Regions from separate parts of the Brevibacillus choshinensis genome, predicted to be linked through region 1. Evidence: riboswitches for the same ligand, from Rfam matches in the RefSeq annotation. Region 1 holds a riboswitch; each other region holds the start of a gene.
The links. Region 1 has a riboswitch for cobalamin ahead of nrdI (class Ib ribonucleoside-diphosphate reductase assembly flavoprotein NrdI). Riboswitches for the same ligand answer to the same signal wherever they lie in the genome.

Region 1 (7,636 bases):
GGAAAGCAACTTAAAAAGCAAAGAACCCTATCCGCACGGGGATGGGGTTCTTCGCTGATGGCAAATCGATTAAAAGTCGAAGCGGAAATCATCATCGGACAGCTGCTCGACGTGGATGGTCCGCACGTAGCCATTCCCCTTCTTGGAGAAGAAATCGTGCTGCTTCGTCTGCGTCCGAATGCCGTTCAGAACAATCGGGTTCACTTCTTCTTCCGGGAAAATCGGGTCGAGCCCAAGATTCATCAGAGCCTTGTTTGCATTGTAGCGCACGTATGCCTGGACTTCATCAGCCAGTCCGATCTGCGAATAAAGCTCAGTCGTATACGCCTCTTCGTTACGCTGCAGCTCTTGCAAAAGCTGGTGCAGCTCTTCCTTGCATGCTTTCTGCTCATTGACAGTCAGACGTTGAAACACTTCTTGCGCCAATACCCCGACGTACAACCCGTGAATGCTCTCGTCCCGCACGATCAGATCGATAATTTCACCACTGCTGGTCATCTTTCCTTGCCCGGCCAAATAGAGCGGATAAAAGAAGCCGCTGTAAAACAGATAGCTTTCCAAAAAGACCGATGCCACCATCGCCATATAGAGATCTTTTTGCGTCTCGATTTCCTGATACCGGCTGGAAATCAGCTTCGCTTTCAATTGCAGGCGGGGATTTTGCTCCACCCAGCTGAAAATCTCATCAATTTCTTCCGTCGCAGCCAGCGTAGTGAAAATGCTGCTGTACGATTTGGCGTGGATCTGCTCCATCATGCCCATGAAGGCGAGTACGGCTTTTCGCTGCAAACCGTCCACGTGCTCCATGATTTTCGGCATTCCCACCCCGCCCTGTACGGTGTCGAGCAGCGTGAGTCCACCTAGGACCTTTTTATAGGTATCTCGCTCTGCAGCGCTCAGTTCCATCCAGGACATTTTGTCGTCCGAGAGCGGAATCTCATCGTCAGTCCAAAACTGCATAATGTTTTGGTTCCAAAACGTCATTGTAAAATCATCATCTGGCCTGTTCCAATTGACAGCTTTCATTGCGCGTTCCTCATCCCTTTTTGCTAGTCCTGTCTCTATCTCTTGCCCCGCCAGGTTATACCGCGCAGCTGATGCACTCTTCGACGGTCAAGTGCTTGGTACGTGTATAGTAGAGCGACTTCAGACCTTTTTTCGCCGCGTATATATAGTAGCGTGCCAGCTCACGCGTGGACACGTTGCTGTTTACGTGCAGGACGGTCGATATTCCCTGGTCGACATGCTCCTGAATTTCTGCGATCAGATCGATGACCTTGAACTGATCGATGACGTACGCAGATTTGTAGTAAAAATAGTTCTCTTGTGACAAGTACGGCATCGGGTAGTACGTCGTCGAGTTGGCGTAGGTTCTCGTTTCGATATGCTCCACGATCGGCATGACACTGGACGTCGCATTCTGAATGTACGAAATGCTTTGCGTAGGTGCAATGGCCAGTCGATACGCGTGATACAGCCCGTACTGCTGGACGTTTTGCCCCAGTGCTGCCCAATCCTCAGGTGTCGGAATATGCATACCTTCAAAAAGCTCCTTGGCTCGCGCTGTTCGTGGCTGATAATCGTTAGACACATACTTTTCGAAATAGGTGCCTTTGGCATACTCCGATTTTTCAAATCCAAGGAAGGTGATTCCTCTTTCTTTGGCAATCTCCATGCTCTTTTCGAGCGAATAAAAGTTCATCATCATGAAGAAGGTTCGGGCAAAATCTCTCGCTTCTTCGCTCTCGTACGCGATCTTGTTCTTTGCCAGATAGCCGTGCAGGTTCATCGCGCCCAAGCCGACCGAATGCAGTTCGCGATTCGCCTTTTGCACGCCTGGAGCATTCTCGACAGCTGTCATGTCACTCACAGCAGTAATTGCCTCGATCCCCTCGTGAACGGACTCGCGAATCATTTTTTGCTCCATGACGTTCACGATGTTGAGGGATGCCAGGTTGCAGCTGATGTCTCGGCGGATGATGTCCATTTCCCCATAATTCGTGATCGTGGATGTATCCTGCAGCTGGAAGATCTCCGTGCACAGATTGGACATTTTCACCGATCCGATATCCTTGAGTGCGTGGTTCTTGTTGGCATTGGTCTTATTCATGATGTAAGGATAGCCGGATTCGAGCTGGATCATGGCGATTTTGGTGAGCATCTCTCTCGCGCTCATGATCGTCTTTTTCTTGACGCGGTCATTGGCCAGCAGCTCTTCGTACATCTCGTCCATGTTCATGTCATCCAAATGCATACCGTACTCCTTGTAAACGGAATAAGGAGCAAAGATAGTCAAAGGCTTGTTCTCTTCTGCCAGCTTGTAAAAAGCATTCGGAACTATGAGGCCGATCGACAGCGTTTTGATCCGTGATTTTTCGTCCGCATTGATTTTTTTGCAATCGAGGAACTCATTGATGTCCCAACCAAAAATGTTGTAGTAGGCTGCACCGGAACCTTTGCGTTGTCCCATCTGGTCTGCGTAGGAAAAAGCGTCTTCGAGCAGCTTGAGTACCGGCATGATGCCCTTTGCCGCTCCTTCCACTCCCTTGATCGGTTCACCGCGTCCCCGCAGCTTGGACAGATTCACGGCGACACCCCCGCCGATTTTGGACAGCTGCATGCAGGTCCCGAGTATGTAGTTAATCGAGTTGAGAGAATCATCCATCTCCAGCAGGAAGCAAGAGACCATTTCTCCGCGACGGCTTTTCCCTGCGTTTAAAAACGTCGGAGTCGCTGGCTGCAGACGTTGATCCATCATGGAAACCGTCAGGCGCTTAGCCCGTTCAAAATCTCCCTGTGCCAGGGAAAGGGCTACGACGGCTACGCGATCTGGATATTGTTCGAGGTAGGTGGACTTGTCGTCCGTTTTGAGTGCGTAGTCTTTATAAAATTTTGAGACGGCCATGTAAGAGGCGAATTGAAACGACGCTTCCTTTGCCAATCGGAATACTTCATCCACCTGCTCTACCGTGTACTTCTCATACACATTCTCGTAGTAGTCGTTCTGGATGAGATAGTCCATTCTTTCCTTGACGCTGCCAAAGGTCATCGTGCTGGCTTCCACTTCACGAAGGAAGTCCTGTACCGCTTCTTTATCCTTGGCCAATTGGTAAAAACCATCTTCGCCTCGTTGCATGAGTTCGTTGTTCAGTTCAATATGCCGCAATGCTGGCCACCCCGTTCGTAAAATGTTCTACATCTCGGCCGGTACCGGATAATTCAAATTTGGAGATCACCGGAACGCCGTATTGATGGGCGATCGTATCGGCGCTTTTCGCGAAGCTCGTCCCCCAGTTGCGATTGCCGCTAGCCGAGACGCCTTTCATATACCTGTGATTTCGCTGCAAAAACGAAGTGACTTTTTCGGGAACCTGACCAAATCCAGTCGTATATGTAATTAAAACGAACGGTTCCTCAATGGTCATCTGCTCATCAATCTCCACACTCGGAAGATTGAGCTTGTTTACAAATCTTCGAACATTCCCTGTCTTGGAATCGTATGCGATGAGCATAGGTCCCCTCATCCTTTCATCCCTGATGCTGCAAAAGAAAAGCGCATTCGACGGTAAGAATGAAAGTCGAATGCGCAAAAAATCCACTGATCTTTCGACTCGCTTAGGCGAATCGAGCGCTCCGACACCTTTCCTATCTCCCGTAGGTTCCCTAGTGTCATTGGGTAGGCAGGTCTCCTGGCTCTAGGATCGTCACTTCATTTCGCCTTCCCAATCTTGTCGATCAGTGGCACATCTTCGCAAATGGAGCTCCCCTGTCACAGTGGCGGGACCGCGTCGGATTCACACCGACTTCCCTATTAAGTCTGCCAATATTTTGTGGCTAGACACCTATCCGCATCAATATGTAGTTGGTAGAACTTACTTTACATCAAGATATCGTAGCAGTCAATAGAGAGAAGAGAGTTTTAGGAAACAAGATTCCAAGAGAATGTGCAAAACCAGCGGAATCCTGCTTTGTCAAATCTTGTAGAATCAGGGAAAAACAGAAAACCGCCCGCGAGCTTGCGGACGGTGCGCAATTCCATAACGGTAATCCATTTATTGAAGAGTAACGACTTTGGTGATTTGAGGCAGTTCCTCGATCGCCGTAACCACGGAAGGGGTAATTTCTTCATCTGTCACTGAGACAAGCAAAGCGTTTTTCCCTTTCTGCTCCCGAGACACATTCAGCTTGGAAATGTTGATCTCGTGATCTGCCAATTTCCGCGAGACGTCATAAATCACGCCTGGGTAGTCCACATGGTGTACCAAGAGACCGTGTGCTCCTGGCGGGATGCGGCATGCACAGTAATTAATCTCACTGATATACACCTCCCGCCAGTCTTGGGCAAAGGTGTACTTATTGCTGCCTACGCGCAGGACTGCCAGGTGATTGGCATACTCACCCGAGCTGTGGGTTGCAGAAAGCCGCACACCAAAGCCCTCGTTAAGCAGGTGGGCAATTTCATCCTTGTTTTCGTGAGCTAAAATGCTCAGAGAAGCCCCTGCCAGATTTGGTTCAATCCGCTGGATGAGCTTCGCAAGCTCGCGAAGCCCTGCAAGTTTTTCGGTCATGATCAACACTCACTCTCCCAAATTACGTTTCACTTGGTTAGGGAAGGATCCATTCCTCCGGCTCTTTGAGGATGGAAGAATGGTTTTCTGAACGATACCAAGCGGTGAACGGCTGCCCATCTTTCGTATAGTCGATTTTGTAGATGGTGTTTCCTTTCCCGCCACGTTCGAATGGACTTTCGTCTAAGGGTACAGCCGTGACGCCACCCGCAACGATCACACCGCCTTTATCCTGAATCACTTGCTTGATAATAGCCATATGCTCTTGTCCTGTTGTTGACATGCCCTTGAATGCTACAAATCCCAGCAGGAGCGCTCCTGCTAAAAAGGAAACGATCAAGACTTTAGACTTCTTCGCTGGATCCACCGTACTACCCCCGTCAATCTCTCGTTCTATTTGTCCATCAGGGTGACTTGATCAATCGTGCCTCCACCCAAGCAGATTTCTCCGTCGTAAAACACGACGGCTTGCCCAGGTGTCACCGCTTTTTGTGGTTTGTCGAATACAACCTCGACAGTATTGCCTTCCCGCAGATGTACAGTAACGCCTTGATCTGGTTGACGGTAGCGGAATTTGGCCGTACAGCTGAATGTCGGTGCCGGTTTCTTATCGCTGACCCAGCTCACATCGGTTGCGATCAGGCTGGTAGAATAGAGTCGCGGGTGATCCGAGCCTTCTCCCACGATCAGTACATTTCGTTTCAAGTCTTTATCGACAACAAACCAAGGCTGCCCGCTCTTTCCATGACCTCCGCCGATGCCGAGGCCCTGACGCTGTCCCAGCGTATAGTACATCAATCCGTCGTGATGGCCGATTACGGTTCCCTCAACAGTCTCAATGTCGCCCGGTTTGGCAGGCAGGTAGTTTTGCAGGAACTCGCGGAAGTTGCGTTCGCCGATAAAGCAAATACCGGTACTGTCTTTCTTTTTTGCCGTAGCCAATCCCGCTTGTTCCGCAATTTCCCTTACCTTTGCCTTGGGAAGGTGACCAATCGGGAACATGGTGCGGGACAATTGGTCCTGACCCAGAACATTGAGGAAGTAGGTCTGATCCTTGTTGTTATCGACTCCGCGAATCAGCTTGTACTCTCCATCTACTTCCTTCACTTGCGCATAATGGCCGGTCGCGATGTAATCCGCGCCAAGATCCATGACTTTGGACAGCAGTTCTCCAAATTTGATCTCCCGGTTACACATGACGTCCGGGTTTGGGGTGCGCCCCCGTTTATATTCATCCAAAAAATACTGGAATACTTTATCCATGTATTCTTTTTCAAAATTGACTGTGTAGTAAGGAATGCCGATTTGTTCACAGACGCGCCGGACGTCCTGGAAGTCATCTTCCGCCGTGCAGTGGCCGAATTCATCGGTATCATCCCAGTTTTTCATGAAGATGCCGATGACGTCATATCCCTGTTGTTTGAGCAGGTAAGCCGTCACGGAGGAGTCGACGCCGCCGGACATGCCGACTACGACGCGTGTATCTTCTGGTCGTTTCATGGTCTAGCTCCTCTTTTTTCAATTTGTTCCTCTAACAGATTACCACGTTTCGCAAAACAAATCATGTCTTGTTGCACTTCTATGAGAAAACCTGGCAATCTCAAACCTTTGGGTGAGCCTCCGAGTATGAAAAAACGCCTGTCCCATGGTGGCAACAGGCGGCTTTTTTGTTCGATTAGCTCTGAGAGGCTTCATCTTTAATTTCAGAACGAAACCCTTCGATGCTCTCTTCACGACGCTGGTTTTTCTCTTCGATGTTCGCTTTTTCTTCAGCAGAAATCTCACCTGCGTGGGCTGCCAAGTAATCTCTCGACTCACGAATGCTTTCCTCGGTATTTTGCAGCATTTCCTGCAGTTTTTCCACATTGTCAGAACGATCGTCCGGCTTTGCCATCATTACGCACTCCTTCGCTTCCATGATATCGTGGTGAATGCACCTGTACCATTGTGCGCCATTCTTGGATGATTTATGTAAGGGCAAGGCCGTGCTATAATGCAAATGTCGAAATACACGAAACGAAGAGGTTGGAATCCATGGCATCCCTAGATTTATTGGAACGCAAGCTGCTCAAAATTATTTCCGATACGGATCCTGTCCGGCTCAAGCGGCAGCGAATGAACCCACAAATACAGCGCGAAACCGATGCAGAGCAACGACTGCGAATCGAGCTTCTCCTGCGCAGGCTCGACAAGCTGCCTGATCAGAAGCGACAGGAAGTTTTGGACCTGCTCAAATGGTTTAACTGGTAACGGCTTTAGCGAATACTGGCACCGATCTCCCAGCGTCCGTCCGTTCGCTGCATGCTTTTTACGTCCACGATCGCGTCGTGATTCAGCGGCCCATAAATATGCGGGTACAAGAGTCCGTCCTTGGCTTGCTCATATTTGATCGGCGAAGTCGTCTTGTGCTCGTCCACAACAAGCACCAGAAGTTCACCCTCGTACTCCTTATATACCCGGTTGGCGACTTTCCCCAGAAGCTCATCCCCTTTTGTTGCATGGATGAAACCCTCCTGTTCATAGTCACGCGGGAGATAATGCTCCCGTATTTCCCACTGCTCCCAGTATTCTTTTGGCACTAAGCAATAAATCGTATTCATGGCTGCTTCCCCTTTTACACTATTCTTTTCCTACCGTCCCAGATGTTTATCAATGTGCCGGATCGCTTTATCGTAAAACATTCCATCTATTCTACCTTGATCTCGTCTCCACTGAATGAAGTTCCGGAGGGAATGGAGATCTACCCAGGCATCCCTGGACTGCGGATTGTTGCCCGGGACCTCGCCGGTAATTTCCCCTTCATACACCAGCCTGGCCATCTCGTTCGGGTGATACCCAATTTGGTATGCAATCTGATGCAATGCGATTTTCATGGAACCTCCTAGCTCCTATCTTGGCTTTTCATTTATTTTGCCAGTCTTTTGATGACATGCCAAGTCCTTAACCTGCTCAGACTGATTTGTTACAATGAATGGGCCTGATCAAACATTCTGGAGGTACCACCTAAGATGAATGGGAAACGAAAATCGCGCAAGCCTTTATGGAAGCGCAAGTGGTCATGGGTTATT
Region 2 (7,636 bases), 2.2 Mb from region 1:
GGGAGCGCTCGAAGGTCACCTTCGGACAAGCGGCTGTCGAGCTGCGGAATCACAACCTCTTGCAAATGCCGAAGGTCGACGAGTCCCTGGCAGTACACGAGGAGCATGGGTTGATCCTCTTTTGTAACAAAGCGCATCAAAACAACATCGCCACAGTGAGAAAACAGTCTCTGAAGTTGCTCCTCACGCGTCATGTTCAGCATTCCCCTCTCTTTTGCGATTCCACAAGGCGATGCCGGCGATTGCGAGCGTAAGAAGAATAGTGATGAACATATAGAGCGGATAGTACAAATGGGTTAAAAACCCGACGAATTGCATGTCGCTGAAAGGGAGGCTGGTAATGACAATCATGCTGATTCCCAAGACGAAAAGCACAACGGAGCGAGACTTTGGTGTATGCACCTCCAGAATCTCTGTCAGCAGCAGCAAGCAGAGTGAGATGCGGACGAATGAGCCGGACAGCCACTGGAAAATCGCAAAAAACTCCATGTTCTCGATATCTTTTCCAATCGATAGCAGGCGCCATTGTTCAAAAGCGGGGAAGCGCTGCCTCGAGGATTCAATCGGACCGAACTCGGCGATGGCTCCGGTGAGCGGACTCAACGTAAGAATAATCACGATAGCGATCATCGCGAGGTAATGAACGAGTCTTAGCGGTTTCCTCACATGATGCTGAAGCAATAAAAGGAGCACCAATTCGCAGAAGCCTCCGCCAGCATAAATCATTCCTTCCCAAATGGGGGCAATGCCATGCTGAAAGACAGGGAGCAAAAGGCTGTAATCTTTTTTGGGCACGTTTCCAAAAGCGACAAAGAAACCCAGTATCGCTACGATGGGAAGCAGGAGTGCTGCCGTAATCCCTAGCGGGGCAATTCCTCCGAAGGCAGCGATGATGCAGATGCCCATCAACACGAGAGCCGTAAACCACTCTGGGGTTCGTGGCAGGTAGTTCACAGTTGTCCATGTTTGTGTATCGATTAGATGTACGAGTGCCATCCCATATATAGAGATCAGGAGCGGAATGAGGATGAGGTAGCTGACAAATTTTCCACTCGTACGCCGTAGCCATTGATGTAAGGATTGCTGGTGAAGACGGTTGTTGATGAATGAGAGAATGCAGGCCCACACAATAAACGGAATGGAGGCTAGCAGGACACTCAGCCATGCATCGCGTTTGGCGGAGCTGAGCAACAGGGGAATGACATTGACGTGGTTGGTGATGCCCACCGTCAGCATCATCGTCATGATCGCCTGACTAATTCCGATTTTCCCGTCCACTTTCATTTAGGTGCATCGTCACCTCCATATTGGCGGTACTGCTAGGATTTGCCTGCCCACTTGGAAATATGTATCAAGGATAAAGGTTACCCGCCCTCTGAAAATATGGTATTCTACTATGAGGTAAAACGGAGTGAGGAGTGCAGCCAAGATGTATCAGCTTATACGCAAGTATCTGTTTCAGCAGGACCCTGAAGAAATTCATGAAAAGACGATTCACGCCCTGAAGCTGGTAGAGGATTCCGCTCCGGGCAAATCTTTATTGAAAATGATCTACCAACTGCGTGACGAGCGCCTGGAGACGAAGCTGTGGGGCCTCAAGTTCCCGAATCCGGTCGGCTTGGCAGCAGGTTTTGACAAAAATGCAGAAGTGTATCACGCGCTTGGTGCACTTGGATTTGGTTTTGTAGAAGTGGGAACCCTGACGCCGCAAGGACAGCCGGGAAATCCCAAGCCGAGACTGTTTCGCTTGGCCGAGCATCAGGCGGTGATTAACCGGATGGGCTTTAACAACCTCGGAGCGTATCTGGCTTCCCAGCATCTGGTGGACTTTGCGTATTCCGACGTGCCGATCGGCATTAACATCGGGAAGAACAAGGTCACGCCGAATGAGGAAGCTCCCAGCGATTACAGCAAATGCCTGGACATGCTGTACGCGTACGGCCATTACTTTGTCATCAACATCAGCTCGCCGAATACTCCGAACTTGCGTGATTTGCAGGAAACGGAGAGCCTGCGCGTACTCATTCGCGCCGTGCGGGAAAAAGCGGCGGAAATGGAAATGCGCGGTGTCAAGAAAAAGCCGATTCTCCTGAAGGTGGCGCCAGACATGTCGGACGAGCAGATGCACGACGTGGTTCACGCAGCCGTGGAGGAAGGCATCTCCGGCATCATCGCCACGAACACGACCTTGTCCCGCGAAGCTGTCGAGGGCCATCCGAAAGCAGACGAAGCTGGCGGCCTCAGCGGCAGACCGCTGACAGAGCGTTCCACGGCTTGGGTGAAGCAGATTTATCAGGAAGTGGGAGACAAAGTACCGATCGTAGGCGTGGGCGGTATTTTCACGGGAGAAGATGCCTATGAGAAGATCCGTGCAGGCGCGAGTCTCGTTCAGGTGTACTCCGGCATGATTTATCAAGGGCCGGGAATCGTGAAGCAAATCAATAAGAAGCTGCTGAAATTGATGGAGCGAGACGGTTTTTCGCACATCGGCGAAGTAGTGGGTGTAGACGCGAAATAACAGCCATGGCAGGTGGAATACCGAGCCGATGATTCCCGCGGGGGTCATCGGCTTTTTTGTTTCTTTCCAATTGTTCTCTTTTTCTGCCTGTTGAAGTATAATGTTGATGGACAATCAGGAATGTCCGAGAATGACATATTGTTGGCATTAGGTGCCTGTATGATGTGTAAGACGCATACGGGGTAACAGGGAATCGGGTGAAAGTCCCGAGCGGTCCCGCCACTGTAACCAGGGAGTTCTCTTTGATAGCAATCCACTCATAGATGTATGGGGAAGGACAGAGAGCGCGCAGATCTGGAAGCCAGGAGACCTACCTATCAGCCACACCTGGGAACCTTCGCGGAAAGGAGAGGTGGATACGAGGCAATATGGCTGAATCGCAGTCTATTGTTTTGTGTACGCAGATCTCATCCAATTTGGGGATGGGATTTTTTTGTTTGGATGAAAAAATGGGGAGGTATGGTCATGAATCGCTCGAGATTAGTGTCCAGCTGTTTGCTGGTTGCGGGTTTTGTCCTCTATTTCATGCTGAATGAACCGCAGACAGGACACGCCATGCATATTATGGAAGGATATTTGCCGCTCTCGTGGGCCTTGTTTTGGTGGGCAGTCTTCCTGCCGTTTTTTATTTTGGGTGTCCGCTCGATCAATAAAATCGTCAAAGAGCATCCGCAAATGAAGCTGCTCTTGGGTGTATCGGGAGCGTTCGCTTTCGTCCTTTCCGCATTGAAAATCCCTTCAGTGACAGGCAGCAGCTCTCACCCGACGGGTACAGGACTCGGAGCGATCATGTTCGGACCGCTCGCGATGTCGGTGCTCGGCAGTATGGTTTTGCTGTTCCAAGCGTTATTGCTGGCACATGGCGGCTTGACCACGCTGGGGGCGAATGCCGTGTCGATGGCAGTCGTGGGCCCGATGGTCGCATATGCAGTCTATCGTCTGATCGCAAAGAGCGGCAAGCAGCGTCTGGCCGTTTTCGCAGCAGCAGCACTGGCGGATTTGGCTACCTATGTCGTGACATCGCTTCAGCTGGCATTGGCATTCCCCGCTGCCAGCGGTGGCGTTCTCGCTTCCTTTGCCAAATTTGCCGGGATATTTGCCATCACACAGGTGCCGCTTGCCATCAGCGAAGGGCTGTTGACCGTACTCGTATGGAACTGGCTGCAAGCCTATAATGCGAATGAATTGGCGCAGCTGCGCTTGCTGAAACGGGAGGAATCGCTGTGAAAAAAGGAATGAACTGGCTGTTACTGCTGGGAGTCGTGGTTCTGGCGGCTATGCCGCTGTTGTTCATCAAGGATTCCGAGTTTGGTGGAGCGGATGGTGCGGCAGAAGAGGCGATCAAAGAGATTGCGCCTTCCTATGAGCCGTGGTTCCAGCCGTTTATTGAGCCGCCAGGAGGCGAGACGGAGAGTCTCCTGTTTGCTGTTCAGGCTGCGCTTGGCGCGGGTGTTGTCGGCTATGCAGTAGGGGTCTACAAGGGCCGTACGGATAAAGCGAAGAAATGAACTGGCAGCAGCTCGATTCTCTATCCTACCAAAACCACCTGAGGCACCTGCCGCCTGCTCACAAGCTGTCATTCGGCGGTGCGCTGCTTTTGCTGGTGTTGACTGGACATTCGTTTGTACAGCTGCTCGTGTTTCTGTGGATGGGGGTGTGGGTGGTTCGATATGCCCGCATCCCGCTCCGGAACCATCTGCTCTTTCTTGTGCTCCCGCTTTCTTTTTTTATAGCGGGATTGCCCGCGCTGCTGTTTGAACTGGCCCGCAGCGGGTCGGGGGCGATTCCAGCCGATGCCCTGATCGCATGGGATGTGGGGGCGTATGTCCTTTTCGTGGCGCCTGCGTCCGTTGCCCGGGCGCTGGAATTGTTTTTTCGGGTCATCGGGAGTTTATCCTGCTTCTCGTTTCTGTTGTTTACGGTTCCGTTTGCTGAGATCCTGCAGGTCTTTCGCAGGATGGGATTGCCACAGATCATCACCGATCTGTTGATGATCATGTACCGCTTTATTTTCGTGCTGCTCGACACATCCTATCAGCTTTGGATGGCGCAGCGCTCGCGTGGAGGACATCAGGGCTTCCGTGCACTATTGCGCGACGTCAGTATGGTGGCGAGCCAATTGTTTGTCCGGGCGATGCGCAAATACGAGTCGCTTTCCATGGGCATCGCGGCCAGAGGGCACGGAGACAGCTTTCATGTGCAAAGTCTTCGCGTTCACGCTCGCTCCCCGCGATACGAGTGGGAGTCTGTGCTCGGCTGCATCATATTGGTTCTGCTAGAGAGCCTGATAGGAGGTTGGCGGTTTTGACACTGCTGGAATTTTCAAATCTGCAATACACCTATCCGGGCGGTCAGAAGTCCGTGCTGAATGGAGTGAGTCTGGGGATCCCTGAAGGCAAGAAATGCGTCTTGCTCGGTCGCAACGGCTGCGGCAAGTCGACGCTGTTTCTGCACGCAAACGGACTTCTCCAGCCGAGCCGGGGACAGGTCCTGTGGAGGGGAGCTCCGTACGTCTACAAGCGCTCCTTTTTGCAGGAAATGACGCAAAAGGTAGGATTGGTTTTTCAGGACCCGGAGCATCAGTTGATCGCAAGCACCGTCTCAGAAGACATTTCCTACGGCCTCTTCAATCGCAAGCTGCCACCGGAAGTCATCCGGGAAAAGGTGCGAGACATCCTCGAGGCGTTCGGCATGACGGAGCTAGCGGAAGTCCCCATTCATCACCTGAGTCTGGGTCAAAAAAGACGCCTCGCGATCGCGGGTGTGATGGTACTGGAGCCGGAGCTGCTCCTGCTCGATGAACCGACCGCGTACCTGGACCGTTATCAGGTGAAAAATCTGCTTCGAGAGCTGGATCAGATCCATCAGAGGGGAACGACGGTCCTGATGGCCACGCACGATATGGATATCGCGTTTGAGTGGGCGGAATGGATCTGCGTGATGGATGGGGGGCGTCTGATCTTCGCGGGAGAACCGCAGGAGGCGCTGGCGCAGCGCGAGATGCTGGAGAGTCTGCATCTGGGCATGCCGTTGCTTGCGGAGGTATGGGAAGTGCTGCCGGATTCGCTGAAAGGCGAGCTGGGGGGAATTCCCCGATCGGTAGAAGAGCTAAAGAGAAAGCTGACAGCAAAACAGGAGGTTGCCTCGGTGTAGAGGAGCCTCCTGTTTTTTTGCGTCCGGAAAGGTTATTTGAGGAAGGGATTGTCGAGGTAAGGGCCTTTGATGGCGACGCGCATCAGCTGAGTGGCCATGTACCTGGAGGTGTAAGGCATATCGTTTTCCAGCCACCAGACAATCACTCCGAGGAAGGCAGCGGCGAAATACCGAACGGCAAATTCCCTGGGCACGGTCAGCCGATCGTCGTCCGGTTGGACATTGTTGATGCCTGTGGCGATGAAATTGATCAGGACTTCCATCAAGCGAGATGTGAAGTGCGGCATGTTTTTTTCTGTCAAAAAGACTTTGTACAGCTTGCCGTTTTGCGAAATGTGCTCAAACAAATGGACGAAATTCTCGTGGGGCTGGTCGCTTTGCCAATCAAACGTGTCCTTCTCGGCGAATGCCAGGTTCATGCTCGCCACCAGCTCCTGGATGATTTCATCGGAGCTTTGATAGAGCAGGTCGAGTTTGTCGCGATAATGCAAATAGAAGGTAGCTCGATTGAGAGTGGCTCTCTTGGTGATGTCTTGAACCGTAATCGGCTCATAGCCGTGCTCATGGATCAATTCCACGAGGGCGTCTCGCAGCAAGAGGCGAGTTCGAACGACGCGCGGATCCAGCTTTTGATCTTTTTTCGACATTTTTGATCTCCTTGTATTACTTCTCTCGTTTTGACGACAAGCAGCTGCGTTTTGACGATAAAGCAACGGATTGGCCCGTTGTGTTGGTTGCCCGTATTGGGGGGAGAGGTATAATTATTTTAACAACACCACGTCTATAAAACAACGTGTTGTATCATTTCTTTCCTGTCAGTTCGTTTTCGATACATGCGGTTGCATGCAATATCATCCTAGGAGAAGGGATTGGTCGATCATGGGTCGTTTAGCTGGGAAGGTTGCCATCATTACCGGTGCGGCAATGGGGATGGGAGCATCTGAAGCAAAGCTTTTTGCGAAAGAAGGAGCAAAGGTGATCGCTACCGATGTTCAGGTGGAGTCCCTGAATCAAATGGTGCGGGAAATACGGGCAGATGGCGGCGATGCTGTTGCCTTGAAGCATGATGTGACATCGGAAGAGGAATGGAAGTCTGTGATTGCAGAGGCGGTACGCCAATACGGAAAGGTAGACGTCTTGGTGAATAATGCGGGTGTCGCTTCGCCAAAGACGATTGCCAACATGGAGATGGCCGAGTGGAATAAAATCATGGACATCAACCTGAACGGATGCGTGATCGGGATGAAGTACGTCATTCCAGAAATGCAAAAAGTGGGTGGAGGGTCCATTATCAACATTTCATCGATCGGGGGCATCGTCGGTATGGCGGGGACGAGTCCTTATACGGCTGCCAAAGGTGCGCTGCGCGTGCTGTCCAAATCGGCCGCGGTCGAGTACGGCAAAGACAGAATCCGTGTCAATTCCTTGCATCCGGGTATCGTTGTCACACCGATGACGTTGCCTTCCATGGAGGAGGGAGGAGCGATTCCGTATTATCAGACGTACACTCAGCTGCCGTACTTTGGTGAACCGGAGGATATCGCCTACGGTGCTCTTTACCTGGCGTCCGACGAATCGCGCTTCATGACCGGGGCAGAACTCGTGATTGATGGAGGCTGGACGGCTCTGTAACAAAGAGTTGCCTGTTGACAAAAAAGCCAATCCTTCCTAAGAAGCGATTGGCTTTTTCTTTCTATCCGATTTAGAAAAGAGTTTAACAATAGACAGCAATCGGTTCGTGAGTCTGTACTTTTTGATACATTTGCCCCATGGCATTCATTGCCCCTTTTTGACCATATAAGACCATACCTCAAAAGATTGGTGAGAACACATCCGGAAAGCGTCTCCTTTCGAAATGAACAACACCATCTATTATGGGTACCGGGAATGCTTATTTATGTAAGGAAGGAAACCAGCGTTTTATGGAAAGGATTGAAGGAGAGCGATTGGTTGACCAGTGTCGGA
Region 3 (7,636 bases), 1.1 Mb from region 1:
CCTCTTCTTGCCCTTTCCTTATATTTATTCCGCACTCATTGTTTGAAGTTTTCTATTTAAGGAAAGCGAGGAGATGGCATTGCTATCCTACAGCATCCGAAGAATTCTCATGCTCATCCCCGTTCTCTTGGGCATGTCGATTGTCGTTTTTTCTATCATTCGTGCCATCCCAGGCGATCCGGCTCTCACCATTTTGGGAGAGAAAGCAAGTCCAAAAGCGATTGAAGATTTACGAGAAGTACTTGGTCTGAACAATCCTTGGTACATTCAATACTTCGACTATTTGAAGCAGATTTTGACGGGGGATTTGGGTGTTTCCCTTCACTCCGGCGCAAGCATTACACAAGAAATTGGCCCTTACCTGGCAGCGACGACAGAACTGACGATCGTGAGTATGCTTTTTGCTGTAATCATTGGTGTGAATGCAGGAATTCTCTCTGCTTGGAAACAAAACTCCTGGTTTGACTACTGTGCGATGTTGATCGCCTTGATTGGCGTCTCCATGCCAATCTTCTGGTTGGGTTTGATGGAGCAATGGCTCTTTGCGCAAGAGCTGAAGTGGCTGCCATCTGTTGGTCGTGACAATTCGCGTAATCCCGTGGAGGCCATTACGCAGTTCTATATACTGGATACGCTTCTCGCTGGACAGTGGGATCAGCTGTGGGAGGTCATCAAGCATCTGATTTTGCCTGGTATCGCTCTGGGTACGATTCCGATGGCGATTATCGCACGTATTACACGCTCCAGTATGCTGGAGGTCATGCGTGCTGACTACGTAAGAACGGCTAGAGCAAAAGGGTTGGCTCAATTCTGGGTAGTTTACAAGCATGCCTTGAAAAATGCAATGATTCCGGTGCTGACGGTGATCGGCTTACAAACGGGCTTGCTCCTCGGAGGAGCGGTGCTTACTGAAACCATCTTTGGATGGCCGGGAGTGGGACGATACATTTTTACTGCGATCGGCAACCGTGACTATCCGGTTATCCAGTCAGGAATTTTGGTGATTGCGACGATTTTCGTTTTAATTAACCTGCTGGTGGATCTCCTGTATGCCTATATTGATCCGCGAATCAAATATCGCTAGGGGGGATAGGAGATATGGCAAATGCACAAGTAGAGACAGTACCACTGCAAGTAAAAGACGAGCAAATCATCTCACCTTGGCGAGAAGCCTGGAAATCTTTGCGCAAGAATAAGCTCGCGATGGTCGGACTGGGGATCATTGTCTTCTTCGTAGTCGTCGCCCTGTTCGCCCCGATGATCGCACCATATCCTTATGATGAAGGCGAGCTGGTGATGAAGAACAAACCGCCTTCAGGAGAACATTGGTTTGGCACCGACTACAACGGGCGTGATGTGTTTAGCCGTGTGGTTTACGGGGCGCGCATTTCCCTGTGGGTAGGGACCTTTTCCGTGATCGGTTCAGTCATCGCGGGGACCATCCTGGGGCTGCTTGCCGGATATTATGGGAAATGGGTAGACACGATTATTTCCCGCATCTTTGACATCATGCTGGCATTTCCGAGCATTCTTTTGGCGATCGCGATCGTGGCGATTCTCGGGCCCTCTCTGCAAAATGCGCTGCTGGCGATTGCGATCATCAACATCCCGACTTTTGGACGTCTGGTTCGTTCGCGCGTGCTCAGTCTGAAAGAAGAAGAATTTGTCATGGCGGCACGGGCCATCGGGATGAAGGATTCCCGCATTCTGATGCAGCACATTCTGCCAAATAGCCTCGCTCCGATCATCGTTACCGGTACGATGGGAATTGCGACTGCGATCATCGAAGCGGCTGCTCTCGGCTTTCTAGGTCTGGGCGCACAGCCACCTGAGCCTGAGTGGGGGAAAATGCTGTCCGATTCCCGCCAGTACATCCAAAAAGCGCCATGGACCGTTATTTTCCCTGGCTTGTCCATCATGCTGACTGTTCTCGGCTTCAACTTGATCGGGGATGGCTTGCGAGATGCACTCGACCCGAGGATGAAAAACTAAAACGAAACAAAGCAGCTTCGGGAGGGATCATGACCCTCCCGTTTTTGCGTAGGTGAACTCACGGCACAGCCGATTTAGATCAGCGGCAGCCTTGGTCACGACTTGATGGGCAACACCTGGAATCATGGCCACTTGAGCCTGCGGCAATCCTTTGCTGAGCAGCTGGCCGTAAGCGTGCATGTGTTTGTCTAGCTCCCCATAAACGAGGAGTGTAGGCACATGGACCTCTGGCAATCTTTCGGTGCAGTTGTAAGCGTGACCTGCCGTGTAGAGCTGTTTTAAGGTAGCGGCGTCCGTCAGGGAGGCATGCGTGATCCATTCCTCTCGGAGGTCAGGGTCATCGATATGAGACGAAGCGATGCTTCTGGCGAGGAGGGGAACGCCATGCATGCTCGCCATGGTTTGCGCCATGTAGAAGCGGCCGTGCAAATAAAAATCGTTCACCTCTGAATAGGCGCCCACCAAAATCAATCCTTGCACTTCGGCCGGAAAACAGAGCGCATAAGCGAGTGCGATAGAGGCACCCTGCGAATAGCCGAGGATAAAAGGGCGCTCAAGACCCAGCTCATTCATGAGGGCGTGCAAGGTCTGTGCGAGATCCTCGATCGAATAAGGTGTAGGGCGCGGGCTGCTCTGACCATGACCTGGCAAATCGGGTATCACTAAGGTGTACGAATCGGCGAGTGGCCGTTGGAAGCAGAAGTTGATCGACCCGATGCATGGCGCATGCAGACAGAGGAGCGGGGGACCTTCGCCCAAGATCAGGGCAGTCATCTGATCTCCATTTGGTAGTGTGATCGCTTGATTCATGAACCTATTCTCCTTGTAAATAATAATTACGATCTCAGCGGAATTTTTCCAAAATAAGCTGTTTTTTTAAAGCCGAAAGTGGTATTCTCGCATTAGAATATATGGAGAAGGCTAGGTGACGAGAATGTTCCAAGAACGCATTTCGAAGCTGCATGATTTCCTTATCAAGCAAGGGCTTGACGCTGTGTTGATCACCTCTCCCAAGCATGTGTATTACCTGACCGGTTTCTTTACAGATCCTCATGAACGTTTTCTGGGCCTGATCATCCCGGCAACGGGAGAACCATCCCTGATCGTTCCTGCTCTCGACAGGGAAGCAGCAGCCGCGGCTTCTTCCGTCCAAAATATTTTCACCCACACGGATACACAAAATCCTTATGAAGTGTTAAAGCAAACGCTTCCAGGAAATTTGAAGTCATTAGGTATTGAAAAAAGCCATATGACCGTAGAACGCTACGAAGCAATGGGTGAGGTCGTAGGGGCTTCCCGTTACGTAGATGTAGAAGAGCCGTTGCGCGAAATGCGATTGATCAAATCGGCTGACGAAGTAACGCGCATGAAGCATGCCATTCAATTGGTAGAGGATTCTTTGAGCGAAACGCTGAAAAAAGTGAAGCCAGGCGTAACAGAGATGGAGCTCGTAGCGGAATTGGAGTTCCAAATGAAGCGACTGGGTGCAGAGGGTCCCTCCTTTACGTCCATGGTTTTGGCAGGCGAAAAATCCGCTTTGCCGCACGGAAAACCAGGTACGCGAGAAGTGCGAGAAGGCGAAGTTCTGTTGTTTGACATCGGAGTAGAGGCTAACGGTTATGTATCCGATATTACACGTACGTTTGCAATCGGCGAGATCAGTGAGCAGCTCCGCGAAATCTATGAAACGGTGCTGGCGGCCAACGAAGCGGCCATCGCTGAAGTTCGTCCGGGCGTGACGTTCGCTCATCTCGATCAAACTGCGCGAGACGTGATCTCCGCAAAAGGATATGGCGAGTACTTCATGCACCGCCTGGGCCATGGCCTGGGAATGGATGTCCATGAGTATCCTTCCGTCCACGGGCAAAACCAGGAGAAGCTGCGCGCAGGCATGGTATTTACCATCGAGCCGGGCATTTATGTGCCGGGAGTAGGCGGAGTACGCATTGAAGACAACGTGCTCGTGACTGAATCCGGGATAGAAGTCCTGACGCAATTCCCGAAAAAACTGACAGTGATCGGTTCATAGACGAGTACTTAAAAGTGAATAGGTGTTTGATGGTGCTGGCTGAACGGAAGTGTGTTCAACCAGCTTAAAAGGGAAGTCCGGTGAAAATCCGGCGCGGTCCCGCCACTGTAACGAGGAGTTCTTTGCGAGAAACCACTGTTCCGCTGCTGGAATGGGAAGGGAGCAAAGAATGATGAATCGGAGCCAGGAGACCTGCCATGAAACCATGTACAATCGACTCACGCGGATGGGGACGATGTGGAACGTACAGTAGTAGGAATGGAAAAGGCGGACTACCGTCTATTTTATTTGCTTTGCTCTGTCCACATTTGTAAGGCATCTCCCGATTGCGCATGGGAGGTGCTTTTTTGTTTGTACCAGGCTAAGCGCAACATACCGAGACTTGTGCCATTTGGGTGAAAACACCTATGTAGCCAAGTTTCTCAAGCGGGAAAGGGGGGAGTCTAAAAAGATTTTGCCAACAGAGGAAAGAGAAGATATAGTAAAATGGAGATAAAACGTAATCATTACGATTTAAGTGATTGATTCCATGAAACCGACAAAAAAGGAGAGAGAAAACGATGATAAAACCAAGAAAGGGTAAGAATCGTTGGGAAAAAAACGGGTGGGCAGCTATTCTGTGTGGGCTCGTTCTTCTCGTGAGTGCATGCGGTTCTCCGGCATCCTCCGGGCAAGGCTCGCCTAAAACGCAAGGACAAGCGGCAGCATCCTCTACGGATGGAGCTTCACAGCAAGCAGGGGCTGAATTGGTCAAACCTGTGACCCTTCAAAACAATGGCAGGGAAATGAGCTATCCAATAGCGCCGGAAAGAGCCGTCACATTGAATCAGCATGTAACGGAAGTCATGCTGGCGCTTGGGTTGGGAGACAAAATGGTCGGAACCGCCTACCTCGATGATGAGATTCTTCCGGAATTCAAAGAGGCTTATGACCAAATACAGGTACTGTCCGATAAATACCCGAGCAAGGAAGTGTTGATGGCAGCCGAGCCAGATTTCGTATACGCAGGCTGGAAAAGCGGTTTTGGCGACAAGGGAGTAGGCACGATGGAGGAATTGGAGAAGGCGGGGATCAAATCCTACTTGCATGAATCGTCCAACAAGCCAGGGCCGACCGTAGACGATGTCTTTGCAGATATTCACAATATCGGACGTATTTTTCGTGTGGAGAATCGGGCTAACGAGCTGATTGGCGAGATGAAAGCAGAAATGGAACAAACCACGAGCAAACTGGGGACCGTGGAAAAGCCATTGAAGATATTTGTCTATGACAGCGGAGAAGAACAGCCATTCACTGCAGCGAATAATTACATGACTGCTTTGATTCGCATGGCTGGAGGCAAGAACATTTTTGATGATATCCAAAAGGGCTGGGCTGATGTGAGCTGGGAAGAAGTGGTGAATCGCAATCCTGACGTCATCATCATTGTGGACTACGGGGATAAAAGCGTGGAACAAAAGCGTGAGCTGCTTTTAAACAAACGAGAGCTTGCGGATGTATCCGCGATTCAACACAAAAGGCTGATGGTCCTTCCAATGTCAGCGGCTTCGGAAGGTGTTCGTGCACCGATGGCACTACATATCCTAGCAGAAGGTCTGTATCCGGAGAAATTCAAGAAATGAGAGCGGTCAAAGCCCAAAAAGCAGTGGCAGTAGCTACCGAATGGGCAGGCCGAGGGGGGATGAGATTTGAATAAGACGAGCTTATCTGTGCTACTTCTCGGATTGATCCTAGCGCTCCTTGCTTCCATCACGCTAGCCATCACACTAGGCTCTGTGGATGTTCTTCCGGGTACCGTCTGGGGAATCGCGCTGTCTCAGGTTCCGATTGCAGGGGAATGGGTACACGTGGATTGGACCCGTGCTGAGCAAACCATCATCTGGGATATTCGCACTCCCCGCGTCCTGCTGGCTGCCATCGTAGGCGCAGGGCTGTCAGTGGTAGGAGTCGCGATCCAATCATTAGTCCGCAATTCGCTGGCAGATCCGTACATTTTAGGCGTTTCCTCCGGAGCTTCCGTTGGGGCCACTCTGGTCATTCTCTTCGGGGCCTTTAGCATGTACGGTCAGTACGCATTGTCTATGGGAGCTTTTCTCGGTTCGCTGTTCTCAATCCTGATGATCTTTTCGCTTTCTCGGATGGGTTGTCAAAATTCGACGGTCCGGTTGCTCATGGCAGGGATCGCTGTCTCCGCTATTCTTTCGGCAATCACGAGCCTGATCATTTTTTCGGCTCCGAACGAGCACGGGATACGCTCTGTTCTGTTCTGGATGAGCGGAAGCCTGGCAGGAGCAAAGTGGGAATATTTGACCATTCCTTCCCTGATCGTCCTCCTGTGTCTCGTGGTTTTACTCGCGCATTACCGCTCGCTCAATGCCATGCTGATGGGCGAGGAGTCGGCGAGCACACTCGGGGTGAACACTGTGCGATTTCGCAAGCTACTCCTCGTCATCTCGGCCCTTTTGACAGGCTTCATCGTAGCCATCAGCGGCGCCATCGGATTTGTAGGTCTGATGATGCCCCATATCGTCCGTGTCATGGTCGGCTCTGACCACCGCAGGGTATTGCCGGTAAGTGCCTTGCTCGGCGCCAACTTCCTGATATGGGCAGATGCATTCGCGAGGCTCTCATTCGCACCGGAAGAATTGCCCATCGGCATCATTACGGCTTTGTGCGGCGGGCCGTTCTTCATCTGGCTGATGCTGCGCAGCTCCTACTACTCGTTTGGAGGTGGCGGGCGATGAAGCTAGCGGCAAAGGATATCAGCATCTCCCTGGGGAACGAACAGATTATTCACGACATTTGCCTGGAAGTTAAGGCAGGCGAGTTCGTGGGGCTGATCGGACCGAATGGGAGCGGCAAATCGACGCTGCTCAAAAGCATCTATCGGGTCTTAAAGCCTGTTGCAGGGCGGATTTTTCTGGACGGAGATGACTTGTATCAGCTGGCACCACGGGAGAGTGCACGGCGCATGGCAGTGGTCCGGCAAGAATCTTCCGTGGAGTTCGACTTTACTGTTCTGGAAATGGTATTGATGGGCCGTTCTCCGCACAAAGGGATGTTTCAGATGGATACGCCCGAGGACATGCATATCGGGAAAGAGGCTTTGGCTCGAGTAGGGATGACGGATTACAGCGAACGCAGCTTTTTTTCATTGTCTGGGGGAGAAAAAAAGCGAGTGCTGATTGCCCGGGCATTAGCGCAGCAAGCTGAATTATTGGTGCTGGATGAACCGACCAACCATCTGGATGTTCGCTACCAGCTGCAGGTCATGGATCTTGTCAAGCAGCTGGGGATTCCCGTCTTGTCTGCCCTCCATGACTTGAATCTGGCGGCGATGTACTGCGATCGGCTGTATGTGCTGAAAGCAGGCCGAATCGTCGCATCTGGATGTCCGGATGAGATTTTGACCGCTGACTTGATTCGGGAGGTCTATGAGGTCGAGACGGACGTTTCCATTCATCCCGTCACAGGCAAGAAGCACATCTACTTTTTCTCCTCATTTGGCGTGACGTGATTGTGCCTGAAGCCCAATCGTGATCGCTGGCAGCACGGCGGGTATCCATTCGTGCGTCGGCGGATTCTACGGCAGGCGAGACTCGCTGGACCGTATTT
Region 4 (7,636 bases), 830 kb from region 1:
CGTGCTGATGTCCAAGCTGGAGGGCGCTGTCGTTTTGCAGCCCCAAGACGAAGCTGGTTGGTTAAATGGGCTCGCCAAAGCGCTTGTGCAGATTCATGCCACCCCAGCTGCAGACTTCCCGTGGGCCTACTATTCCTACAACGATGTGCAGAAGCTGGCGACCCCTGATTGGACACGGAATCCCAAGGTGTGGAAAGATGTGATCGAATATGTCAGACGGCCGTTTCCCGAATTCGAGCCTTGTTTTATCCACAGAGATTATCACCCGAATAACGTGCTATGGGACTGTCACGCCGTAAGTGGAGTGGTGGACTGGGTAAATGCCTGCCGTGGACCTGCCGGAATCGATATCGGACATTGCCGGGTCAATCTCGCCCAGTTATTCGATGTTGCGACAGCCGATTCGTTCTTAGCTGCTTATCAAAGCTATGCGGGACCGAGCTTTCACTATGATCCATACTGGGATTTATTATCCTTGACCGACATTCTCTTTGGAGAGCCGCAAGTCTATGCGGGCTGGACAGCGCTCGGGGTCACGGGATTGACCGACGCCTTGATTGCCGAACGGCTGGAAGCGTACGCCAAAAGCCTGTTGAACGAGTGCTGAGGGCCATTCGAGAGCCATTCAAACAAAACCTGGCCGTGTTGTGGTAAAGTGGAAATATTCGAGCAATAGGACAAAGCAAGCACCGATCCAAAGGAGGCAAGATTAGGTATGCAGCAGGCAGAACCACTCGACTTGGGGAACCGCATCCATCTGATCGACGGTCATGACATGGGCTGGAAGGAACGCACAGGTACTTATGTCATCCAAGAAAGGGAATTGACTTTGGTCGAAACTGGCCCCAGTGTGTCTGTTCCCTATATTCGAGAAGGATTAGCGAAGCTGGGCTACACGACGGAGCAAGTCAAATACATCATCGTCACCCACATTCATTTGGACCATGCGGGTGGCGCTGGATTGTTTTTGCGCGATTGTCCGAATGCAGCGATCGTGGTTCATCCAAAGGGAGCGCGACATCTTGTAGACCCGAGCCGCCTCATAGATGGTGCGCGAGCGGTCTACGGAGAACAGTTTGATTCCCTGTTCGAGCCGATCGTGCCCGTTCCACAGAATCGCTTGATTACCAAAGCGGATGGGGAGACCCTCCGTATCGGACCGGATTGCGTGCTGGAATTCATGGATTCTCCCGGGCACGCGAAGCATCATTTCAGCATATACGATCCAGTCAGCAACGGCATGTTTACAGGAGATACGGTAGGTGTGCATTACCCGCAGCTGCGCAGAGACGGGATCGATCTCTTCTTGCCATCTACTTCACCCAACCAGTTTGATCCGGATGAAATGCTTGGCTCCATTGAGCGTTACAGAGCGCGGGACTTAAGCCGCATCTACTTCGGTCACTTCGGCGCGACGGAGAAGGTAGCGGATGTATACAGCCAAATCACCGAGTGGCTCCCGGTATTTGTACGTGAAGGGAAAGAGGTCTTGGCAAAAGGACTCTCGCATGACGATCTGGCCGAGCGGCTTCTGAATCGGGTAAAAGCCAGTTTGCAGTTGCGAAACGTCCCGGAAGATCATGAGGTATACGAGGTCATCTCGCTGGACCTGTCTGTCTGTTCGATGGGGATTGTCGATTATTTGCAAAAGAAAAGCCGCTAGTTTCATGTTCAGGGAAAGAAGGGCCGGCACTCGCAAAGGGGGCATTGGTTCTTCTTTTTTTGAGGAAGGAATGCTAATATGATGGGGGAGTATGAGCAGGTGGACAATTACATAACAGTAGTTGTGAACAGGTGCCTATCGCCCCTTTTGGGGGCAGGGTGAAAAGGGAAGCCGGTGCAAGTCCGGCGCGGTCCCGCCACTGTAAACGGGTTCATGTCGATTTCGATGCCCCGATAGCCAGGAGACCTGCCTGTTTGCTTGCGCGCTGTGTTCCTTCGCGGAAAGGAGCGGCCGGAACGATTGTCTCGTGCAAATGGAAAAGCATGTACGTACGCCATTTGGGACCTGAAACCGACCCTTCGCTTCTGTAGTGGGAGCGAAGGGTTTTTTACATGCGGCGGATTCTTATCCAGTCTGCCAAAGGCCTCGCGTAGCCGAGCTTATCAATGGGCGTACGAGTGAAGAAAGGAAGAAGTAGGGAATGAAAGTGAATCGATTTTGGAAGCTGGCCTTTCCAGTTTTGGCAACCTTGAGTCTGATTGGCTGCAGCAACAGTCAGCCAGCACAGCCTGAGAAACCTGCGGCCGAGCAACAGTCAGCCACGGATACTGCCGCCGGGACTGCAGCTAAACAGACTACCTATCCGCTTACGGTCAAAGACGCAACTGGAAAAGAGGTGACGATCGCCAAAGCACCTTCACGGATCGTCTCCACTTCCCCGGCCGAGACCGAGATCCTGTTTGCCCTCGGCTTGGATGAGCAGATTGCCGGAGTGTCCGATTACGATGATTATCCAGAGGCAGCCAAGTCAAAGCCGAAGGTCGGCGGAGTCGTGAAGCCGAATGAAGAAGCTATCCTGTCGCAGAGCCCTGATCTCGTGATCGGCGGCATCTCCATGGAAAAGCCGGTGGCAGAGAAGCTGAAAACATTAGGCATGCCTGTCTATGTGACCCAGCCGAAAAAAGTGGACGACATTATGGCGAACATTCTGGTGATGGGAACGATTACGAATCGACAAGAGCAAGCGGAGAAATTGGTTGCTCAAATGAAGAACGATATTGCACGGGTGAAAGATGCCGTGAAAAATGTGAAGCCGGAAGACAGAAAAAAGGTGTACCTCGAATTTTCACCGGGTTGGACGGTCGGAAAAGGGGAATTCATGGATGAGCTGATCACCATGGCAGGGGCGACAAACATTGCGGCGGATACCGAAGGGTGGAACCCGATCAGCGAAGAAAAAATCGTCAAGGACGATCCGGATGTGATTCTATACGCCAAAGGCATCACGGATGACAAAACGGGCAAGCAACTGGAAGATATCATAAAAAACCGCAGCGGATGGGAAAAGATGAAGGCGATTCGCGACCAACAGATCTTCGGGATGGATCAAAATACGCTGTCACGCCCAGGTCCACGCATCACAGAAGGACTGATAGAGGTAGCCAAGGCCATTTATCCCGATTTGGTGAAATAGCATGAGGGGAAGACTGATTGCTTGGATAGGGGCGGGCTTCCTGCTGTTGCTCGCATCTGTCATCATCAGCATTTCCCTAGGGGCAGCCAATCTGCCGCTCTCTCAGGTGTGGCTGATTCTGCTGCACCAGATTCCCGGTTTTTCAAACATGGGTGCAGGGAGTTGGCCGGAATCAGCCGAACAGATCGTGATGAAGGTTCGTTTTCCCCGGGTTGTCCTGGCTGTATTGGTCGGAGCGTGTCTGTCCTTGGCTGGAGCAGGGTTTCAGGGAGTCCTGCGCAATTCCTTGGCTGATCCTTACACCATGGGAGTCGCCTCCGGTTCGGCTGTTGGGGCTGCCTTTTTGATTCTGTTTGGACTGCAGATCCCCTTCCTTGGTGAATGGAGCACCCCTGTCTTGGCATTTCTCACTGGCTTTTTCAGCCTCTGGATTGTCATGAGGCTGGCCAACACGCAGGGCAAGCTGCAGACAGAGACATTGCTCTTGTCTGGGGTCGTCGTACAGGCTTTTTTGGGCTCATTGGTATCCTTTATGGTTTCGCTGTCCGATCAGACGGTCAACGAGATCGTGTTCTGGCTGATGGGTAGCCTGTCATTTCGCGGCTGGTCCTTTACCTATGTCCTGCTGCCGTATCTGATCGTCAGTTTCGTCATTTTGATTGCATACTCTCGTGCGCTCAACCTGTTTGCGCTGGGAGAAAGGCAGGCTGCGCATTTGGGCGTGAATGTCGATCGGACGAAGCTGATCGTGCTGGTTGTCTCGACTTTGGTTACGGCTGCTGCGGTATCCATTTCAGGCATCATCGGCTTCGTCGGTCTGGTCGTTCCTCATTTGGTCCGCATGCTGGTGGGGCCGGACTATCGTATCCTGATACCGATGGCGACGATCTTTGGCGGGATTTATGTGCTCTGGGCCGATACGCTTGCGAGAATGCTTCTCGTTCCGACGGAGATACCGCTTGGCGTAGTCACCGCGTTTTTGGGAGCTCCGTTTTTTGCATACTTGCTGAAAAAGAACAAACGAACAGGGGGGAGGTAGCCGGATGATCGAGGTCAAAGCCTTGCACAAGTCTTTTCACGGGAAATCCGTTGTGACAGACGTGAGCTTCGCGGTGGAGCGAGGAGAGTTTTTTGGCATCATCGGACCAAATGGCAGCGGCAAATCGACGCTGATGAAAATGATTTCCGGCGTCATTTCGCCCGATGGAGGAGAGATTTTGATAGCGGAAAAGCCGATCGGCTCCTATTCGCGCAAAGCTCTTGCCCGTCTTCTGGCGGTTCTCGAGCAAGAAGCGCTCCCCCCGGTCGGCTTTCGTGTGCGTGAAGTATTGGAGATGGGACGTTTTCCTTATCAAAATTGGCTGGGCGAAGAAGCAGAGGATCCCACTCCACTGATTGATGAAATTGTAGGCATGCTCGGACTGGCAGAGCTGGAGGATCGGACGCTCGACCAGCTGAGCGGAGGAGAAAAGCAGCGTGTTGCCCTTGGGAAATCCCTCGTGCAAAAGCCGATGCTGCTCCTGCTCGATGAGCCGACGACGTATCTCGATATCGGCTATCAAATCCAGCTGATGGATATCGTGCGCAGCTGGCAAAAGAATACACAGGTCACCGTGGTGGCCGTGCTGCACGACTTGAATCTCGCTTCCCTTTACTGTGATCGCATCCTGATGGTGCATAAAGGCAATCAGATCCGTGTAGGAGATCCTCGCGACATCCTGCAAAGCAGCTTGATTGAACAAGTATACGGGACGCGACCGATCGTAATGGAGCACCCCGTTCATCAGCTCCCTCAAATCATCCTGCAATCCGGTACCTAGTCCAAGGAGGGCATGCAAAAATGGTTGTGCTGATTACAGGCGGCGCCAAAAGCGGAAAAAGCACGTTTGCAGAAAGGTACGCTGCCAAGCTCGGCTCAGCAGGCATCTACATCGCAACGTCCCCCGTATTCGATGATGAGCTGCAGGCGAGGGTTCTGGAGCACCAGCAGCGCAGGGAAATGTCCTCGATTCGATGGGAAACGATCGAGGAGGAATTCGAGCTGGATGCAGTGTTAAAAAAGCTGGCCGATGATAACGAGCTTGCGGACACGGTCGTGCTTGTGGATTGCTTGATTTTGTGGCTGTCAAATTGGCTCATGCGTTGCGGCCAGCACGATGCCGTGCAGCGGATTTTGGTGCAGCTCGATCGTTTGGAGCAGACTCTTCTGACATTCCCTGGGACGCTGCTGTTGGTCACAAATGAAGTCGGCTATGGAATCGTGCCAGAATATCCGCTGGGTCGTATTTTTCGGGATCTCGCAGGCGTCATGAATCAGCGGATGGCGGCTGTGAGTGACCGTGTGTTCCTCGTCACGGCAGGCATTCCGATCGAATTGAAAAGCAGGGAGTTCAAGATGTAAGAGGCGGGCAACCTTGCCAAAAAGGTTGGCATATTCACGCTTTCTAATGATATAATGTAAGAAAAGCAATGGAAGGGATCAGGATACCATGCGTCCCCACAGGACGATCTGGAAACGTTATGACCTCTCCTACATCTAGCTTCGTAGTAGTCGCTCGTCACTTTGACGACCAACCTACTACGGAAGCGAGGTCTTTTGTATGAGTAGCGACTTATACTTGCGAATTTCCTCCTTAGTCGGTTGGCCGTCTGTGCCAAAATCGACAAAATTGCGAGGAATTCAAGATGAGGAGAGCGCTGCAGGTAACACGACGATACAGTTTGATTTTGTTTGGAGCATTATTGTTAGCTTTCACGTATTTTCACATTAATTTTCAAAACCACTTGTCTGAAGGTGGTTTCGTCGGTCTGGGTCTGATAGCAAAATACGCGTTTGACCTGTCCCCGGCGACCATGATGCTCTTGCTGGATATCCCACTGTTTTTGGTGGCATGGCTGGTGAGAGGACGTCAGTTTATCTGGGATACGATTTTTGCATCTTTATCGTTTACTGTTTTTTACGATCTGTTTGAGCGATTTTCCCCCATCGTCATTGACCTTAGCCGAATGATGCCGGTCGCATCGATTCTGTCAGGTGTTCTCACCGGATTGGGTACGGGACTGGTTCTGCGCTATGGGGCCGCAACTGGAGGAGACGATATCTTGTCTCTTTTACTTAGCAAGTACACCGGACTGTCGATCGGTACCATTTTCCTGTTGTTTGATGCTTTGGTACTGACGCTGTCGTTCTGGTATGTACCTGTGAAAGAAATGATGTTCACCATTTTGGCAGTTGTCATTTCCAGCCGTGTGATCACGTGGACGGTTGAATCGGGAGCGGCTGTCGAGATCAGTGAAGAGGGTCATGGGCATGGCAACGTATCCATGACGCACAGATAATGAAGAGCAATGTTGAAGAACATGTAAATAGAAAGCGAACGCGAAAGACCTTGCCTGATGCAGCTGGCAAGGTCTTTTTGTACAAATATTGGCACCGTAGAATGAGCGCGTCCGGCAGATACTATCAAATAAGTCTAACCGATCGATACAGGCAACAGAAAGGAACTGCTATGAGCGAAAATTTCTTTGGTCAATACAAGGAATTTGTGGTCGTCCCCAAGGAAGAAAGCAAGGAAGGGCTGGAAGAAGATTTTGTTCCCGAGGATTATGCAATCCATTTCATCCTCACGTTCTCTTTGTATGATTCCTGCATTTCGAGCTGGACAGAAGCGCTCAAGTACCATGTGAACGTGGAGAACAGCTTGAAAAAGGTGGTGGCGGAGCTCAATGCGAAAAAGAAAAACCTGCTCCGGCTGGAAGTATTGGAACTGGTTGATGGAAAAACGTATTTCGTCCTGGCCCTCTCGTGGAAGGACATGAAACAAGAAGAGCAAGCCGTAAGGGACAAGATCCGCACGTTCTTGGACAAGGACTTTTCTACAGATCTTCTGATCGGAGAAATGTGGTACCAGCTGATCGGGGGAAAAGGAAAGTTCGAGCGTCGCCTCTTTACCTATACGATGGAAAAATACGAGCCGCGAACTTCTGAGCATCTTACGAATTAGGCAATTCATCCTGATTTGTTTGTAGAAAATATAGGGAATGAGATGCAGGGAGATACATTGGTGAGGGCGAATCTGGCAGTAGAGGAAGAAAAATAGGTCCGAATGTAACATAAATCCCATCGCAGCAACTACCGATACCAGAAGAGAGACAAAAAAGGGAGATAGGGGAACTTATGCCTACGTACTATTACTTTACATGCCAAAAATGTCGAACCCGAGGGGGCGTATTCGGCGAACAGGCCTGGGGATGGGGGAGCTTCGATATGATCGAGTCCTTCAAATTCCTTGCGCACCACATTCGAACCTGCGGCGAGGACTCCATTCGAGTCATTTCCGAAGAGGTAGACGATTACGTGGACCAATTACATACGGAATACAATGAATTTTTAGAGGAAACAAAGCATCTCTTTCCTCATTCCAACGACTGGGCGTTTCTGGATAGATGGAAGAAGCTTTCCGTAGAGGAGCTTAAGGAGAAGTGGGTAGAAGAAAACA

Region 2: it holds a riboswitch for cobalamin, as region 1 does, so the genes downstream of both, JNE38_RS26770 (energy-coupling factor ABC transporter permease) here and nrdI (class Ib ribonucleoside-diphosphate reductase assembly flavoprotein NrdI) in region 1, are expected to answer to the same signal.
Region 3: it holds a riboswitch for cobalamin, as region 1 does, so the genes downstream of both, JNE38_RS10660 (ABC transporter substrate-binding protein) here and nrdI (class Ib ribonucleoside-diphosphate reductase assembly flavoprotein NrdI) in region 1, are expected to answer to the same signal.
Region 4: it holds a riboswitch for cobalamin, as region 1 does, so the genes downstream of both, JNE38_RS19995 (ABC transporter substrate-binding protein) here and nrdI (class Ib ribonucleoside-diphosphate reductase assembly flavoprotein NrdI) in region 1, are expected to answer to the same signal.

The regions. Positions count from the first base shown of each region.
Region 1 is NZ_CP069127.1:3,132,446-3,140,081, forward strand. It holds gene nrdF (class 1b ribonucleoside-diphosphate reductase subunit beta) at 70-1,026, opposite strand; gene nrdE (class 1b ribonucleoside-diphosphate reductase subunit alpha) at 1,082-3,166, opposite strand; gene nrdI (class Ib ribonucleoside-diphosphate reductase assembly flavoprotein NrdI) at 3,153-3,512, opposite strand; cobalamin riboswitch at 3,663-3,861, opposite strand; gene JNE38_RS15805 (ACT domain-containing protein) at 4,053-4,568, opposite strand; gene JNE38_RS15810 (hypothetical protein) at 4,606-4,935, opposite strand; gene mnmA (tRNA 2-thiouridine(34) synthase MnmA) at 4,962-6,068, opposite strand; gene tlp (small acid-soluble spore protein Tlp) at 6,244-6,462, opposite strand; gene JNE38_RS15825 (hypothetical protein) at 6,603-6,818, shown strand; gene JNE38_RS15830 (DUF952 domain-containing protein) at 6,824-7,168, opposite strand; gene JNE38_RS15835 (hypothetical protein) at 7,199-7,441, opposite strand; gene JNE38_RS15840 (glycerophosphodiester phosphodiesterase family protein) at 7,577-7,636, shown strand, end outside.
Region 2 is NZ_CP069127.1:5,332,441-5,340,076, reverse strand. It holds gene JNE38_RS26785 (spore germination protein) at 1-194, opposite strand, end outside; gene JNE38_RS26780 (GerAB/ArcD/ProY family transporter) at 184-1,284, opposite strand; gene JNE38_RS26775 (quinone-dependent dihydroorotate dehydrogenase) at 1,430-2,518, shown strand; cobalamin riboswitch at 2,651-2,850, shown strand; gene JNE38_RS26770 (energy-coupling factor ABC transporter permease) at 2,984-3,745, shown strand; gene JNE38_RS26765 (energy-coupling factor ABC transporter substrate-binding protein) at 3,742-4,026, shown strand; gene cbiQ (cobalt ECF transporter T component CbiQ) at 4,023-4,826, shown strand; gene JNE38_RS26755 (energy-coupling factor ABC transporter ATP-binding protein) at 4,823-5,671, shown strand; gene JNE38_RS26750 (TetR/AcrR family transcriptional regulator) at 5,704-6,318, opposite strand; gene JNE38_RS26745 (glucose 1-dehydrogenase) at 6,551-7,303, shown strand.
Region 3 is NZ_CP069127.1:2,081,543-2,089,178, forward strand. It holds gene JNE38_RS10640 (ABC transporter permease) at 74-1,084, shown strand; gene JNE38_RS10645 (ABC transporter permease) at 1,099-1,992, shown strand; gene JNE38_RS10650 (alpha/beta fold hydrolase) at 2,020-2,802, opposite strand; gene JNE38_RS10655 (M24 family metallopeptidase) at 2,927-4,021, shown strand; cobalamin riboswitch at 4,035-4,235, shown strand; gene JNE38_RS10660 (ABC transporter substrate-binding protein) at 4,582-5,643, shown strand; gene JNE38_RS10665 (FecCD family ABC transporter permease) at 5,710-6,765, shown strand; gene JNE38_RS10670 (ABC transporter ATP-binding protein) at 6,762-7,538, shown strand.
Region 4 is NZ_CP069127.1:3,964,921-3,972,556, reverse strand. It holds gene JNE38_RS20005 (phosphotransferase family protein) at 1-607, shown strand, start outside; gene JNE38_RS20000 (MBL fold metallo-hydrolase) at 716-1,663, shown strand; cobalamin riboswitch at 1,776-1,931, shown strand; gene JNE38_RS19995 (ABC transporter substrate-binding protein) at 2,145-3,137, shown strand; gene JNE38_RS19990 (FecCD family ABC transporter permease) at 3,139-4,176, shown strand; gene JNE38_RS19985 (ABC transporter ATP-binding protein) at 4,181-4,957, shown strand; gene cobU (bifunctional adenosylcobinamide kinase/adenosylcobinamide-phosphate guanylyltransferase) at 4,978-5,538, shown strand; gene JNE38_RS19975 (YitT family protein) at 5,823-6,476, shown strand; gene JNE38_RS19970 (hypothetical protein) at 6,647-7,141, shown strand; gene JNE38_RS19965 (hypothetical protein) at 7,405-7,636, shown strand, end outside.